Regions from separate parts of the Marinomonas algicola genome, predicted to be linked through region 2. Evidence: predicted binding sites of a transcription regulator. Region 2 holds the regulator's gene; the other holds the start of a gene.

Region 1 (6,511 bases), 1.0 Mb from region 2:
CGCTCCTGTAATTTCACATTCATTTGGTCCAACCAAGAAACGACGAATCTCACCCGTTTCAGTGTCAGCAACCAACATCTGGTTATTACCTTGACCAGCAAAACCGTCTTTATTGGAATAATTTCCATCGGTTTGAATCCACAACAATCCTTTTGAATCAAACTTAAGTCCATCGGGAGAGTTAAACATGTTATCTTGATTAATGTTTTTAGAACCAGCATTGGCGTCATCATAGACAGCAGGATTACCCGCTAACAAGAATAAATCCCAATTAAACTCTTGAGAAGTATGATCTTCGTTTATTGGTTTCCAACGCACGATTTGGCCAAAGTTATTTTTAACTCGAGGGTTAGGCCCAACAGCAGGAGTCGCATCACCACCAGCGTTGGTTTTCACTCCTCGGTTTTTATTGTTGGTTAAGCAGCAATACACTTCTACTTTGTTCGGATTCGATGAAACCCACTCTGGGCGATCCATGGTCGTTGCGCCCACTTTAGACGCCGCTAGACGAGTATGAATCGCAATTTCAGCGTCTGTCATACCTGTGGTTTCAGGTGTAAGGGCAAGCCATTCACCTTTATTATTCTCATGAAATTTAGCAACAAACAAAGTACCTTTTGAAAGCAATTCAGAATGATCACCACCCGCCGTGTATTTTCCTTCTGAAACGAAGCGGTATAAAAACTCACCTCGCTCATCATCACCTAAATACACAACAACATGGCCGTTTGCCGCAATCGCTACTTCAGCATTCTCATGCTTAAAGCGACCTAGTGCCGTACGCTTTTTCGGCATTGAATTTGGATTAGTTGGATCGATTTCAACAATATATCCAAAACGATTTGGTTCATTTGGGTTTTTAACAAGATCAAAGCGATCGTCCGCCATCGCCCAGTTATAACCTCGATCCTTAGTACTTACACCGTAACGTGCCAACTCTGGACTGATCTTATAATTTTCATCACTGGCAGAAAAATAACCATTAAAATTTTCTTCGCAAGTGAGGTAAGTTCCCCATGGTGTTTGCCCATTACCACAGTTATTCCAAGTACCTTTAGCCACTTCTCCTTTAGGATCTGACGATGTTTTTAACAGCGCATGACCACGAGCAGGACCCGTTATAGCCATTTCAGTGTCGGCCGTAATACGACGGTTATACATAGAGTCTTTTACTACTCCCCATTTACCGTCTTTTTGATTGATTTCTACAATGGATACGCCATGAGCCGCTTTTGATTTGCGAATATCGTCGGCTGTTACAGCAATACCACCTTCTCGATTAGACAGTAACGTTTTAGAATCTGTGTATTCGTTGTTAACGGCTAAAATATTTTTACCATTATGTCTGAAAAATGCTAGGCCATCACTGTGATCACCAAATGCCATTTCCTGAGATGCTCCTGTACCACCTGTTGACTTATCAAGTTCAGGTGCTTTTGACCATAATGGATCTCCCCACGAGGTCACAACTTGCCAGCTGTATCCTTTTGGAACGGTAACCGTGTCGAGTGCATTTGCTTTTACCATGTCAAAAGCCAATCGGCTTGACTTATTACCCGCCGCAACAGCATTAGCCGCCGATAACGTTGTTGACCCCATGACAAACGCGGTGGCCCCAAAAGCCGCACCGCCACCTAAGAATGAACGGCGAGACATGGATGCTTCCGCCACATTATCAAAATCAACAACCGAGGGCGCAGGACGAACGATTTCATCAAACTCATCAAAACCAATTTCAACTGTGTTCTTAGTGGTCATCTCTCATTACTCCAAAACATAATTTAGTTATTAAGCAGCATCATGCACTTATGCTAAGAACAAATGTAATAGATTAATATGTCAATGACGTGACAGTTTAGTGAAGCTCTAGAAGCAATAAAGAGAACATTAGAAGAGTGGGCATAGGGGGACTAATAAGGTATGGATTGTGTCAACCCATACCGACACGATACTCGTTAATCTTTCAAAAGCATATCAAGTTGAGAATAACCATGTTTAAGCCAAATTTTCATGCGCTGTCTTTCCGCAATATTCATTAGGCGACGATCATTCGCTACAGCCCAAAAGCTGGAATTATTAAAATCAATTTTTTGGGTTAACTTTGTTTGCAGCTTCGCTAGTTCAAAAAATTCCGCTTCACGCTCAACCGCTTTTAAATAGGTCTTTGATTTATGGAAGCGAGAAAAGTTGTCTCCACGCCCTAAATTTTGCACCACAACAAACGCCAAACCAGATTGAGTGTACTTAGTCATAAGTGTATCCAGTAAAGTCACAGAGTCGGCTCCGTCATCCATCACATGCCAAAGATATACTTGGCAACCCATCTCATCTAGCAAACCAAATACATCCGTTTCTTCGATCCACTGGCCCAAAGACTGAGACGTTTGAGCGGCTAAATCAATAATCAAATCATTTTCTGGATTCTCATCAATAGCCGTTAACATGCCATCAAGGCTGTCTTCTTCACCAATAATAACTGGAGACGCAAATTCAGAATAAAAACGTGAAAAAGTCCCATGTGAGGAGTCACAATCAAATCCTAAAAACGGTATGTCACGATCAATATAGTACTGTGCCAGCAATCTAGATGTCATCGATTTACCTACACCACCCTTCTCTCCACCAATAAAGTGAACTTTACTCATATTATCCTCAACTTAAAAATTAAAGCCTATTGCACTTGTAACTAGCTGAATATTGGAGAGTCGTATTGCTCTGGCTCATCAGAGTAAATGGTGACATTCCAATCTTCAGCTAACCCCTCTTCCGCTACACAGTATTTTTCAAAAAAACCACCAATTTCCTCCCTTTTGCAATGGGCTTCAAATGACGCCATATCAGCCCATATTTCATTAAAGACAATAGGAAAGCTTTTACCCTCAGCAAAAGGGCTGGGTATATGTCGAGTAACAATGTATTGCAGGCACCCATCTTCTCTTAATGTATTCGGCTCTAAAGACTGTAAAACCTCAAACAAGGCTTTTTCTTTGCCTGGCTTCGCCTTAAATTGAGCCATGCAGTACACTTTTTTTGACATTTTAAAATCCTGTAGTTAAATTTTATATTCAAGAAATACTTAATTTATAACGACCATTTGATCTCGACCATTCTGTTTTGCTATATATAACCCCTGATCAGCACGGTCTATAATTTGATGGACAGATTGATCACTTTCCTTATGCTCCACCACGCCGCCACTAACTGTAAAGAAAATTTCTCCTTTCTCAGATAATAAAGGCGTTAGCCGTGTTTTATCACAGATTTGATTGGCGATGTTCAGGGCATCATCTAACCCTTGCTTTGGCAACAGCACTAAAAACTCTTCACCTCCGTAACGCCCTACCATTCCTTGGCTACCTACTATTTTTTTCAGAATAGTAGAAAAGTGCCGCAAAACATCATCACCAATTAAATGCCCATAAGTATCATTGATGGTTTTAAAGCGGTCGAGGTCTAACAAGATACAAGACAAATTAGACAAGCCTTTTGCGACAAAATAAGCGTCAAAAGAGTCAATCAAAAAACGATGGTTGTGTAACTCCGTCAGGCTATCGGTATTTGCTGTCTCAATTAATTTTTTTTCTAATAAAACCTGTTCAGTGACATCAATGAGTACTGTCTGAATGACTTTTTTCTTATCCCAGACAATTGACCTTTCAACTAACTCAATACAAATAACGTCACCTGTTTTGGTTCGACTAAAATGACGCTCTCTATTGTTGCTTAATTCACCATTGAGAATAGATTGCACTCTTTTCGTTGCACGATATATGTCTTCACCAACAAAAAAAACTTCAATAGAGGGTAAAGCCAGTATTTCTTCGACTGTATCGTAACCAAGCATATCGGCGTACGCTTGATTGACAAAAAGAGGTTTAAAGTCACTATGAATGACCATACCTTGAATCGAGCCTTCAACTAAATCACGAAAGCGCTGCTCACTTTCCCTTAACAAATGTTCTGATTCGACTTGAGAGGTCATATCAATAATAGAAACTTGTAATGCAGGCTCACCTTCCCATTCAATAATATGATCAATACACAGTATATGCTTAGTAACGCCATGACGATCAAGGTTTTTGAAGAGTTGTACTGTTGAGTCTTTTTCCCCTCTCATTATCGCAGTGTACATTTCTTGAGCTAAGGCTCGCTGATCCTCAGCAATAAGAGACAACAAAGAATCTATAGCGACAAGTTCGTGTGATGTCTCAAAACCATAAAGTAATGCGCACTTTTCGTCTGCATACAAAGGCTTAAAGTCACGATGTATAATAATGCCGTAACGTGAATCCATTAATGAAAGAGGGTTCCTAACCATTTGAAAACCTAAAAATAAAAAAATACCAGTTTAAAATAGCAACAAATAACGCTGATAAACAATTATTTTTAACCATTTGTCCAACAAAAAAAGAATGCTCACTGACGCTAACGATGTGCAAACGCGGTTTTGCTACAATCTCTTTCTGCGTTATCCTTTTCAGCGTCTAAAATATCTTGCGGAAACTGCCCCATAAAACAGCAACAAATGCCCTCACCTATCATGGTTCTAGGACCTTCTGGGTGACCAATGTGTTTATAGACACCATGAGAGTGAGAGAGGGCATGCGAATGGCTATGGCTATGGCTATGGCTATGGCTATGGCTATGGCTATGGCTATGGCTATGAGAGTGACTTGGTAAATGATTGAGGTCAACAGAGTGATCATGGGCGTGGTCCGACTCAGACAAACCTTGAGTATCATCCTGCGGATCTGTAAATTCAGCATGATGATGATGCACGTCTACTTCACCAGCGGCCAGTCGGCGCTTAAATGAATTCATTAACGTTTCACCTTGTGCTGTAAGTTCCCCCGTCATTATTTCATTTACGCGATTTTCAAAAGCGTCGATCACTTTACAATGATCACTTAAGTAAGGCGTTTGAATAAATTCAATACTAGGGTTGTCCTGCGCCACTTTATCTACATACCCTTGGATTCGCTTAATTAAGCGCCCAGTGAATAAAAAGTAAGGTGCGACCACAACACGTTTATAACCCAGCTTCAACAGTTTCTCTAAGCCAGCACCAACAGAAGGGTAAGTAACACCAGAGTAGACGGTATCAGCCCAACCAAAGCCCATGTTTTCGTTTACAATACGGGTTAATTTCGCCGCTTCCGCATTGGCAAGTGTGTCAGACGTACCACGACCCACAACAACCAACAAAGTATCGTACAAGCTTTTAGGTGGATTCTTTGGATCGATTCCCAATGATTCATAAATACGTGCTTGAAAAGCCTCAATCATATCTTCTTGAAGCCCTAACTCACGCCCGTATGTGACCTTTAAATTACTATTTTTTTCTTCATAGGTAGTTAAAACTGAGGGAATGTCATTTTTAGCATGAGTTGCTGCAAACAGCATGCCTGGAACCGCATAGATCTCACCGACACCTTGTTCAACAAGGCGATTTAACCCCATATGGATATTAGGAGCAGAGAACTCCAAAAAGCCATATTCGACGGGTAAATCAGGAAATCGTTTTTTTAAACCCGCCGCAACCAACCCAAATTCTCTTTCGGCATCTTTATCGCGGCTTCCGTGACCACAAATCATGATGCCTTTTTTTGCGTTCTCTTGATTTATCATAACTGTCCCTTGTGGTTAACGTCTTATGGACGTTCTAATCATGTAAAATTTATCGCTATTTGCAATTAATTCGGCTTAATTTGCTCTCTGCGCTGATCAATATCAAGCAAAAGCGTTTGTAATGAATCCTGATAAGATCCATTTTCCTTCCACATCCCTCTTTGACAAGCCTCTAAAAGGCGTTCTGCCATTTCTTCTAAGGCATGAGGATTATTGTCTTTTAGAAAATGCTGATTTTGTTTGTCAAACAATAAGCGATCACATACTTGCTTATATTGATAATCAGATACGATATCTGTTGTTGCATCATAAGCGAACAAATAATCAACCGTAGCCGCCATTTCAAAGGCGCCTTTATAACCGTGCTCTTGCATCGCACCAATCCATTTTGGGTTTAGCACTCTTGTCCGTATCACTCGATTCAACTCTTCTTTTAACGTACGGACTTTTGGCATAGACGGGTTGGAATGATCATTATGGAAAACATCTGGCGCTTCGTTTTTCAAAACGGTAACAGCATTGGTCATGCCACCCTGAAACTGGTAATAGTCATCTGAATCCAAAATATCATGCTCTCTGTTATCTTGATTCTGCATAACCAGCTCTAACCGTGACAAACGATCCGAAAAGGAATTTCGAGCTAAAACACCGTCTCCAGCTTGACCATCATAAGCATAGCTTCCCCAATTTAAGTAGGCCTCAGCCAAATCTTCTTTTGAATCCCAACAACGTTCATCGATTAAACCTTGCAAACCCGCTCCATAAGCACCTGGCTTACTACCAAATACTCGGTAGCTGGCCTGTCTTTGGGCATCGGCCTCATCCATTCCCTGAGAAATCAATGTGCTTCTACGCTCTTCAATATGTTGTTGAATTACATTCC
Region 2 (10,361 bases):
AGGCATTATCAGAACTTTTGGTATGATGCGGTGTTTCATGCAAGCCTTATGGAGGCTCTCGTTAAACGGATGCCAGCAAAGATTCGTCCAAAGATAGGCTACGCTTATTTGGCAGGCTTACTCCACAATTTTGGTTATTTGGTTATTGGGCACGTCCTACCAACGCATTTCTCAATCTTAGCTCGTCATCTCGAAGCAAACGCACACCTCCCATCCAGACTTATCGAGATGCATTTATTGCATTTTACGAAAGAACAGCTAGGATCTTGGCTATTAAGACATTGGGGGCTTCCTCGCATAATATGTAATGCCATTCGATACAGTCACACGCCTCAAATAGAAGAAGACAAGGATTTGCGTACCCTTGCAGGCGTTTTACATTGCTGTAGCGCTTTATATCATGGACAAAAAATAGAGGCGAGTGTGTTTGAAATAATTGGGCTATCAGAAGAGGAGTGCCTTTCCATCTATCAAGAAGTACAATCCTCTTCTAGTAAATTACAGGAAATGGTGGACTTACTTCAATCCTAGGCTTACTGACGAATAAACACCTATTTTTTGCGAAAACAAAGAGATTTTTTGTGCTAAATTTCAGTGTAACCAAACAATTTGACTATCATTGGCAACCTCTGTCTCAAGCTCGTATGGACAGTATTCCCAATAATCTAAAGTTCTGGCTCCGCGAGACAGGTTCTTTAACCGCGCTGTTAGAAAGACTGGGGATATTGTCCATAGAAGTCATTAATGACGGTTGGGGGCAGCCGACTCAAAGAGAGAGAAAGGCATTGTCGTTACGTGCACGTGAAGCAACAAGGGTTCGAGAAGTGATTTTGAACATTAATGGTACCCCCATGATTTATGCTCGCTCCATTATCCCAGCAAGCGCTTTAATTGGGCATTGGCGTCATTTAAGCCAACTGAAAAGCCAATCTCTGGGAGGCTTTCTATTCAAAGACAAAAAGTTAGTACGGAGTCCTATCGAAATAGTCTCTCTTCCAAGCAACGTATTTAATAACGTCAATGAAGCGGTTTGGGCTCGCCGATCGATTTTTAAACAGTACAATAAAGGCGTTTTAGTAAGTGAAGCCTTCTTACCCGCCATCACAACATTACCAGTGACACAGTTAATATTATGACAAAACTCCAAGCTTATCTTCAGCTTACTCGTTTCAACAAACCCATTGGTTCACTGCTGCTACTTTGGCCCACTCTATGGGCTCTTTGGGTATCTAGTAATGGCGACCCAGACTGGAAAATCGTCATCATTTTTATGCTTGGTGTCTTTTTTATGCGCTCCGCAGGCTGTGTCATCAATGATTATGCCGATAGACATGTGGATAGCGGTGTGGAGCGAACAAAGAATCGCCCTCTCCCTTCCGGTACGGTTTCTGAAAAAGAAGCTCTATTACTGTTCTCCGTTCTTTGTCTATGCAGCTTCGGTTTAGTCTTAATGACGGATATGAAAACCGTTTTACTCTCTTTCATTGGACTTGGACTCGCGGCTTTGTATCCATTTATGAAGCGCTACACTCATTTGCCTCAATTGTTTCTTGGACTGGCTTTTTCATGGGCTATTCCAATGGCATACAGCGCTCAAGGAGGTTCACTAACGGACCCTGTCTTATGGATGATATTTGTCTCTAATGCACTATGGACCATTGCTTACGATACTTACTATGCTATGGTTGATCGAGATGACGATTTAAAACTTGGCATCAAATCAACAGCCATTTTATTTGCGCAAAATGATTTACTCATTATCACTGTATTGCAAGGACTGGCTCTTTCTCTATTAATGTGGGTTGGTGTACTGAAATCCTTTTCTTTCATTTATTTTCTCAGTCTGATCGTCGCCGCTATTTTGTTCTCTTTACAGTATAAACAAGCTAAAAATAGAGAGCGGCAAGCTTGCTTTACCTCGTTCTTAGACAATAACCGTATTGGATACTGTATATTTTTAGGCATTGTATTGAACTATCTTTTATAAATATAAGACACAAATATGACAGTTTCATCTAATTGTCATATTCAAGGTCTTTAATAGGGATATTACGATTTAGGGGTAGATGCTGTGACGAGTAAAACTGTATTAATAATTGATGATGAATCATCAATACGAGAAATGATTGCCATTGCACTGGAAATGGCGGGATATAATTACTTTGAGGCGGAAAACAGCCAACAAGCTTACGAAATCATCATTGATAATAGGCCCGACCTCATTCTTTGTGACTGGATGATGCCCGGGGGCAGTGGTATAGAGCTAACCAGACGGTTAAAGCGAGATTCTCTTACCGCAGAAATACCTGTGATTATGCTAACCGCTAAAAGCGAAGAAGATAACAAAATTCAAGGTTTAGAAGTGGGTGCGGATGATTACATCACTAAGCCTTTTTCTCCTCGAGAACTCGTGGCTCGCTTAAAAGCCGTTCTACGCCGTGCCAACCCTCAAGGCGTAGACGAGCCTATTGAAGTCGATGGGCTATTATTAGACCCTGTAAGCCAACGTGTTACTATTGGTACAACGCCACTTGAAATGGGCCCGACAGAGTACCGCTTACTCAAATTTTTGATTACCCATCAAGAAAGAGCGTATTCCAGAGCACAGCTTCTGGATCAAGTCTGGGGGGGAAATGTTTATGTAGAAGAACGTACCGTTGATGTACATATTAGACGCTTACGAAAAGCAATCGGCGAAACTCATGATTACCTAATCCAAACGGTTCGAGGAACGGGTTATCGATTTTCAAGTAAACGAACTCCGCAGTAAATTATGAAAACGATTTGGCAACAGGCTTTTATTCGCTGGACACTGGGATTAGTTGTCAGTTTCACCATTGGCATCTTAATAGGCAAATTATTTATGTGCCTATTCTTATTTGTGCTGTTTGGACTGTGCTCCAATTTATATCAGCTGTATCAATTCCACAGCTGGGTTCGTCGGCTAGGAAAAGCCTCCCCACCAGAAGCATCAGGAATTTGGGGCGACGTGTTTGATGCTGTGTATCGACTGCAAAAGAAGCAAAGAAAATCTAAAAAACGCATGCGACGCGCACTTTCTCGAATAGAAAACTCCACCTCGGCACTGAAAGAAGGTGTCATTATGGCGGACAATTTAGGGAACCTTGAGTGGTGGAACGCGTCTGCGGGGCAATTTTTAGGTTTGATGAAACCCGTCGACAGAGGGCAACCGGTCACCAATATCGTCCGCAATCCAGAGTTCTTCCGCTATTTTACTCAGAAACGTTTCTCCGAACCTTTAGTTATTAAATCGCCGTCTCAAGAAGGCATTTATTTAGAAATTCAAACCACTCTGTATGATCAGAATGACCATCTTATTTTTGTCAGAGATGTGACGCGCTTGCATCTTCTAGAGCAAATGCGTAAAGACTTCGTTGCCAATGCATCCCATGAGCTCAAAACACCGTTAACGGTCATTAAAGGTTATTTGGAAACCCTGGATATGTTTAAGGACTCATTACCGAAGAGCATGCAAAAAGGTGTTGACAATATGACCACGCAATCAAACCGTATGGAACAGTTGATTGAAGACCTACTATTACTTTCACGTTTAGAAAGTAATGATAAAAGAGACATCGATCAATGGCATGACATCAACGAATTAGTCAACAATGTGGTGGATTCCGTCCAAGCCATAGGCACCAAACATACTATTCACATCGTGATCCGTTCAGAGTGTAGGCTGTATGGCTCTTATCGAGAGCTCTATAGCGCTTTTTCAAACCTTGTTGTGAATGCCATAAAATATTCCCCTGACGGAGGCAACATTACTATAAAATGGGAAAATCATTTAGATGAAGGCATTTTTTCGGTATCAGATGAAGGTCTAGGCATTGAAGCGAGATACATTCCACGTTTAACAGAACGTTTTTTTCGTGTCGATAAAGGTCGAGGCTCAAACACAGGAGGCACTGGGCTCGGACTTGCCATTGTTAAACACGTACTTTTACATCACGATGCTAAGTTACTTATCACTAGCCAACCAGGGCAGGGTAGCGTTTTTTCCTGTCACTTTTCAGGGAAGCGTATCCAACAGCCTTTAGCTCATAAAGAACAATAAAATCATGATAAATTCGGTTTTATGGTTCGATAAGTGAGAGCGCTATCCCTATTAAAGGCTCTTAAATAAAGCGTCAATAAATTTCTCTTTTACGTCATCCTGATCAATTAAACCCAAGGTCACGGTTAAAAAAGTGGAATCGTGTTTTTTCTCTGTCGTCGCCACACTTTGCACATAATAATTCAGTCGATTTACCGTACCCGAAAACTCCAAGTCCAATACAGACTGCCCCAATACCGCGGGAACAACGTCATCACTTTTAATTAATAATGTCGCTTCTGATTTAGCGAACTGAATCACCATACAGCGAAATTGTTTTCCTTCAAAGCGCACCATGGTGGGAATTTTCACATCTTTAATTGTGGCCACTTTTGCTGTAATAGCTGGCTTTGAGGCTGTTGCAGAGCCTGTTTTTGTCCCACCCAACAACACATCTAAAGAGCCTGCCGTATGACTTGTCATCCCCCCCTTTTTAGCCTTTGATGCACCACCTGTCATAGCGGCTAGAGCATCCGTTGCCGCAGGATTACGACTGGCTTGTGAGGTTAACGCGGACACTAAATCATGCTTCTTGGCAGCGGCCATAACCTTATTAATTAATTGCTCGCTAGAAAAAGGTTTTCCAAGATAATCCGTTACCCCTGACTGTACCGCTTCAACAATGTGACTCTTGTCGCCACGACTCGTAATCATGACGAAGGGAAGATCGGCCTTTTTATAGTTATCTTGTTCTCGACACCATTGTAATAGCTCAACCCCCGTCATCTCCGGCATTTCCCAGTCACAAAGAACCATATCAAATGTCATTTTCGTTAGCATTTGCTGGGCTTTACGACCGTTTACCGCTTCTTCTAGCTGTGCAGAAGGGAACTGCTTACGTAAAGTGCGACGAATTAAGTCTCTAGTGAAGGTTGCATCATCCACTACTAAAATTTTAACCGCCATTTTACTCTCTTACTCCAAAAGCCGAACGACCATCCAGACCATGATCCAATGTAAATATATCTGACCATAAGCAGGTAGCCGCAACAACAGCTAATGGCATAACGAATAAGTTAATAAAAGGGATTGTCAATAAAATCATTACGATAAAGCCAAATGACCAACACACGATGGGTTTGCGCCGTAAACTTGCACGCATATCTCGAAAGCTAAGCTTATTGTTATCAAATGAATAGTCTAGGTATTGTACCGATAACATCCAGGCAGAAAAAAGCAGCCATAGAAGAGGAGAAATAACATTAATCACAGGGACAAATGAGATAAATAATAACAATAGCAATCGTGGTAAAAAGTAGGCTAATTTCTGTAGCTCTCTAAGAATGCTATGCCAGACAATAGACAAAACAAAATTCAGGGATACCGTTTCTTGGATCACCTTTCCAGTCAACTTTTCTTCCGTTTTTTCGGCCAAAATCCCCATAAATGGAGCCGCTAAAATATTCACACCGACCGAAAAGCTATAAAACATCAGCAACGTACTCACCACGCCAAATAACGCATAAAACAGCCAGTCCAAAAAACCTAACCACTCAGGCAGCCACGACATCATGCTGTCAGTCATTCCCGTTAAAAAACTAAATGCAAACATGTACAAAATCGCCATTAAAGCGAAATTTGCCAATAGAGGCGCTAAAACAAATAAACGTAAGCTAGGAGAAAATAGCAATGGGAGTGCTTTTAAAAACGCGCCGATTGCTTTGAAAGGATGCGAAATCACATTAAATACCGTCAAAAATCGATTGTGCTAACAGTACCACGACTGACCCGTAACAACCAGTTTCCCAATCCTTTTATGGATAGGTTTATTCTAATTAAATCAATGCCTTTGGTTGAAAGAATAAAAAAATAAATTCGTATTTTTATTTACGCTCTGCATTCTGTTGTTCCATAAACTCTATCAGCCCATACAGAATTTCGATTGAGTCTCATGTTTATTTAACTGACTATCGAAAATACAGGAATAAAGGCCATAAAAAAGGTCTCTTTCCCCAACATTATAAAAACAGTCCAATTAATCATAAAAGGAAGTAATCGCATTATGAACAAAACACTTTTAGCCACGGCATTAATCACGGCATCTTTTGCCTCAATGCAACTGCATGCCGCCGAGGTGCCTGCAGGCGTAAAGCTAGCAGATAAACAAGAGCTTGTGCGTGGAGGTGGTTCCGAGCCATCAACAATGGACCCACAAAAAATGGAAGGCACACCGGCTTCTATTCGCTCAAAAGACTTGTTTGAAGGTTTGTATAACCAAGATGGTGACGGCAACCAAATTCCAGGCGTAGCGAAAAGCTACGATGTCAACGCTGATAACACTCAATATACCTTCCACCTTCGCCAAGATGCGAAATGGTCTAATGGCGACCCAGTTACCGCTGAAGACTTTGTTTATGCGTTCACACGCTCGGTTGATCCAGCATTAGCGTCTCCATACGCATGGTTCATGGAAATTCCGTCCATTGTCAATGCAAGTAAAATCATTGCCGGTGAAGCCGACCCTTCTACACTTGGTGTAAAAGCAGTGGATGACCACACATTCCAAGTGACACTTGAGCGACCCGTACCTTATTTTGTAAAAATGACCTCTCACCAGAATATGTTCCCCGTTCCGAAAAAAGTCGTCGAAAAGTGGGGCGATGACTGGACGAAACCAGAACATATGGTGTCTAACGGTGCGTACAAAATGGACGAGTGGATAGTCAACGAAAAAATGGTCTTTAGTCGTAATAAAAACTATTGGAACGATGAAAAAACCATCATCAATAAAGTGACTTATTTACCGATTGAATCTCCTAATGCCGAGCTCAAACGCTTTCAGGCAGGTCAGATTGATCTTACCTATGAATTACCCAATGATCACTACAAACAACTATTAAGAGACATGCCTGATGAAGTTGTCGTTACACCAAAATTAGGTACCTATTACTACCAGTTCAACACAACCAAAGCACCATACAACGATGTGCGCGTTCGTAAAGCCTTGTCCTATGCCATCGATCGCAATGTGATTACCAAGTTTGTAACAGGAACGGGAGAACTACCTGCCTACTCTTTCACGCCAGAAGTAGTCAATGATTTCTCACCAGCCACCCCTGAATACGCAACTTGGACGCAAAAAGAACGTAATGAAAGGGCCAAAGCACTTTTAGAAGAAGCGGGATACACACAAAGTAATCCACTGTCATTTAGCTTGCTTTATAACACCAATGAAAACCATAAAAAAATCGCCATTGCGATCGCGTCTATGTGGAAAAAAACCTTGGGGGTGACTGTCACTCTAGAAAACCAAGAATGGAAGACTTACCTAGAAACCAAAAAACATCAGCAATTTGATGTGGCTCGCGCGGGTTGGATTGGGGACTACAATGAAGCCTCGACCATGCTAGATCTGCTAACGACAACTCATGGCAATAACGACGGTAAATACAGCAACACAGAATACGACAAGCTATTGCATGATGCTCGTACCATGCAACAGCCAGCTGAGAATTACAATAAAGCCGAAGAGGTAGCTATTGAACAAGACATGGCGGTGGCCCCCATTTACCAATACACCGAAAAGCGTTTGGTAAAAAGCTATCTAGGCGGTTATATGCCTAATCCAGAAGACAACGTTTATGCGCGTGATATGTACATCATCAAACACTAACGCTTTGCGTCATACCGAGTGTTTTTCCACTGTGAAAAGCCTCTGTTGAAAGCATGTCCAGCGCGTTACGCGCTGGACATCTCTTGAACTCCCACAGGTTCCTAGCATTAGTCGTCTTTTATAACGCCTAATCCGGTAATTTTTATGCTGACATTTATTTCAAAACGCATTTTAGAAGCCATTCCAACATTATTAATTTTGATTACGGTTTCTTTTTTCTTAATGCACTCGGCTCCTGGCAGTCCATTTTCCAGCGAGCGTACTCTGCCGCCAGAAGTATTAGCAAACATTAACGCCAAATACCATCTAGATGAGCCGGTCATTAATCAATATTTTTACTACCTTGGCGGTTTACTTCAAGGTGATCTTGGCCCGTCTTTTCGCTATAAAGATTTCACAATCAATGAGCTAATTGCTCAAAGCTTTCCTGTATCGGCCGAAATTGGTATTTGGTCTTTTCTAGTCGCACTGCTGGTTGGAGTGGGTTGCGGTATTGTCGCTGCCTTGAAACAAAATTCGTGGTTAGATTACAGTGTTATGGGGTTTGCCAACCTTGGTATCGTCTTACCAAACTTTGTTTTGGCACCTTTATGTATCCTATTTTTCTCTATTTATAACCATTGGCTGCCGCCCGGTGGCTGGAACGGTGGGGCTTGGCCTTACCTAGTCATGCCTGTTATAGCGATGTCCACCAGCTACATTGCACAGATCGCACGCATTACTCGGGGAAGCATGATAGAAACCATGCACTCCAATTTTATCCGTACAGCACGCGCAAAAGGGTTGCCACAACATCGCATTATTTTTCACCATGCGTTACGCCCAGCCATGCTGCCAGTTCTTTCCTACCTAGGACCGGCGTTTGTCGGCATAGTAACCGGTTCCGTTATTGTCGATGTGTATTTTGGCACCGGCGGCATTGGTCAACACTTTATTAATGGCGCCTTAAATCGTGACTATTCTATGGTCATGGGTGTCACCATATTGGTTGGTGCACTAACGATTCTATTTAATGCCATCGTCGATATTTTATACGCGGTTATTGACCCTAAAATTCGCTACTAAGGCCTTTCTATTATGATTACTACAAAAGACAAAATTCAGGCCGTTGAACAGTTCGCCGAAAACGTGATGGAAGTCGAGGGCCGGAGTTTATGGCAAGACGCTCGCCGTCGATTTTTTTCTAACTATGCCGCGGTCACTAGCTTAATTGTGCTTATCATTATTACGGCAATAGCCTTACTTGGGCCATTTTTAAGCCAGTGGAATTACGACGATATCGACTGGGAAGCCTTATCTGATATTTCCGTATTGGGTCGCCCTAATATTGAGAATAGCCATTACTTTGGCACAGATACACTAGGCCGAGATATTTTTGTCCGAACGATGCAAGGCGGTCAAATATCCTTATTGGTCGGTATCATGGGCAGCGCAGTGGCTATCGTAATTGGTACGCTTTATGGTGCCGCCTCTGGCTACATTGGAGGGCGCGTTGACAGTGTCATGATGCGCTTTTTGGAAATCCTCAACTCTTTTCCTTTTATGTTCTTTGTGATTATCTTGATGACCCTGTTTGGTCGCCATATTTTCTTGATTTTTGTCGCCATTGGTGCCATTTCCTGGCTCGACATGGCGCGGATTGTTCGTGGTCAAACATTGAGTCTAAAAAACAAAGAGTACATCGAAGCCGCATACGCTTGTGGCGTGTCTACCCCGAAAATTATTTTGCGTCACATTGTGCCAAACGTACTTGGAATCGTCGTTGTTTACGCCACTTTATTGGTACCGAATATGATCTTACTGGAGTCCTTTATTAGCTTTTTAGGACTGGGCGTTCAAGAACCAATGACCAGTTGGGGCGCGTTGATTTCTGAAGGAGCTCAAAATATGGAGATTGCCATTTGGCAATTGGCTTGGCCACTCAGTTTCTTAGTCGTCACCCTTTTTTGTTTTAACTTCCTCGGCGATGGCTTACGCGATGCGCTTGATCCAAAAGACCGCTAAGGAGACCTTATGAACGTATCAAGTAAAAAAAACTTATTAGAAGTAAATAACTTACGGGTAAATTTCAGAACACCTGATGGTTTCGTTACCGCAGTAAATGATCTTAATTTTACCTTGGCGCAGGGAGAAACGCTGGGCATTGTGGGAGAATCCGGTTCAGGCAAAAGCCAAACAGCGTTTGCACTAATGGGCTTATTAGCGGGCAATGGCGTCATTGAAGGAGAGGCTCGCTTTAACGAGCAAAACATACTTACCTTAAATGAAAAAGCGATGAACCGTATTCGCTCAAAAGAAATAGCGATGATTTTCCAAGACCCTATGACCTCATTAAACCCTTATATGAAAGTCGGCAAACAACTCATGGAAGTCTTGATGCTACACAAAGGGATGAGCAAAACCGAAGCCTTCGAAGTCTCTGTAAAAATGTTGGATGCGGTAAAAATGCCTGAGGCTCGTAAACGCATGACCATGTACCCACACGAATTTTCAGGTGGAATGCGTCAACGAGTAATGATTGCCATGGCCTTATTATGTCAACCAAAATTACTGATTGCCGATGAACCGACGACGGCATTAGATGTTACTGTTCAAGCACAAATACTGACCTTATTAAATGAATTAAAA

Evidence for each region. Region 2 encodes PhoB, which activates phosphate uptake and scavenging genes when phosphate is short. Its sites were predicted from a motif close to TGTCATANNNNTGTCANA; they were not measured.
Region 1: IEZ33_RS14850 (PhoX family protein) is a predicted target of PhoB. The motif match lies at 1,836-1,853, and genes of this name have one in related genera.

What each region holds. Positions count from the first base shown of each region.
Region 1 covers NZ_CP061941.1:3,235,644-3,242,154, forward strand. The annotation lists gene IEZ33_RS14850 (PhoX family protein) at 1-1,758, opposite strand, end outside; gene IEZ33_RS14855 (P-loop NTPase family protein) at 1,956-2,645, opposite strand; gene IEZ33_RS14860 (putative quinol monooxygenase) at 2,687-3,037, opposite strand; gene IEZ33_RS14865 (sensor domain-containing diguanylate cyclase) at 3,077-4,318, opposite strand; gene IEZ33_RS14870 (sirohydrochlorin chelatase) at 4,426-5,628, opposite strand; gene cobN (cobaltochelatase subunit CobN) at 5,694-6,511, opposite strand, start outside.
Region 2 covers NZ_CP061941.1:4,232,466-4,242,826, forward strand. The annotation lists gene IEZ33_RS19460 (HDOD domain-containing protein) at 1-531, shown strand, start outside; gene IEZ33_RS19465 (chorismate--pyruvate lyase family protein) at 582-1,136, shown strand; gene ubiA (4-hydroxybenzoate octaprenyltransferase) at 1,133-1,987, shown strand; gene phoB (phosphate regulon transcriptional regulator PhoB) at 2,072-2,770, shown strand; gene phoR (phosphate regulon sensor histidine kinase PhoR) at 2,774-4,081, shown strand; gene IEZ33_RS19485 (response regulator) at 4,133-5,026, opposite strand; gene cysZ (sulfate transporter CysZ) at 5,028-5,801, opposite strand; gene IEZ33_RS19495 (peptide ABC transporter substrate-binding protein) at 6,123-7,733, shown strand; gene oppB (oligopeptide ABC transporter permease OppB) at 7,878-8,798, shown strand; gene oppC (oligopeptide ABC transporter permease OppC) at 8,811-9,737, shown strand; gene oppD (ABC transporter ATP-binding protein) at 9,747-10,361, shown strand, end outside.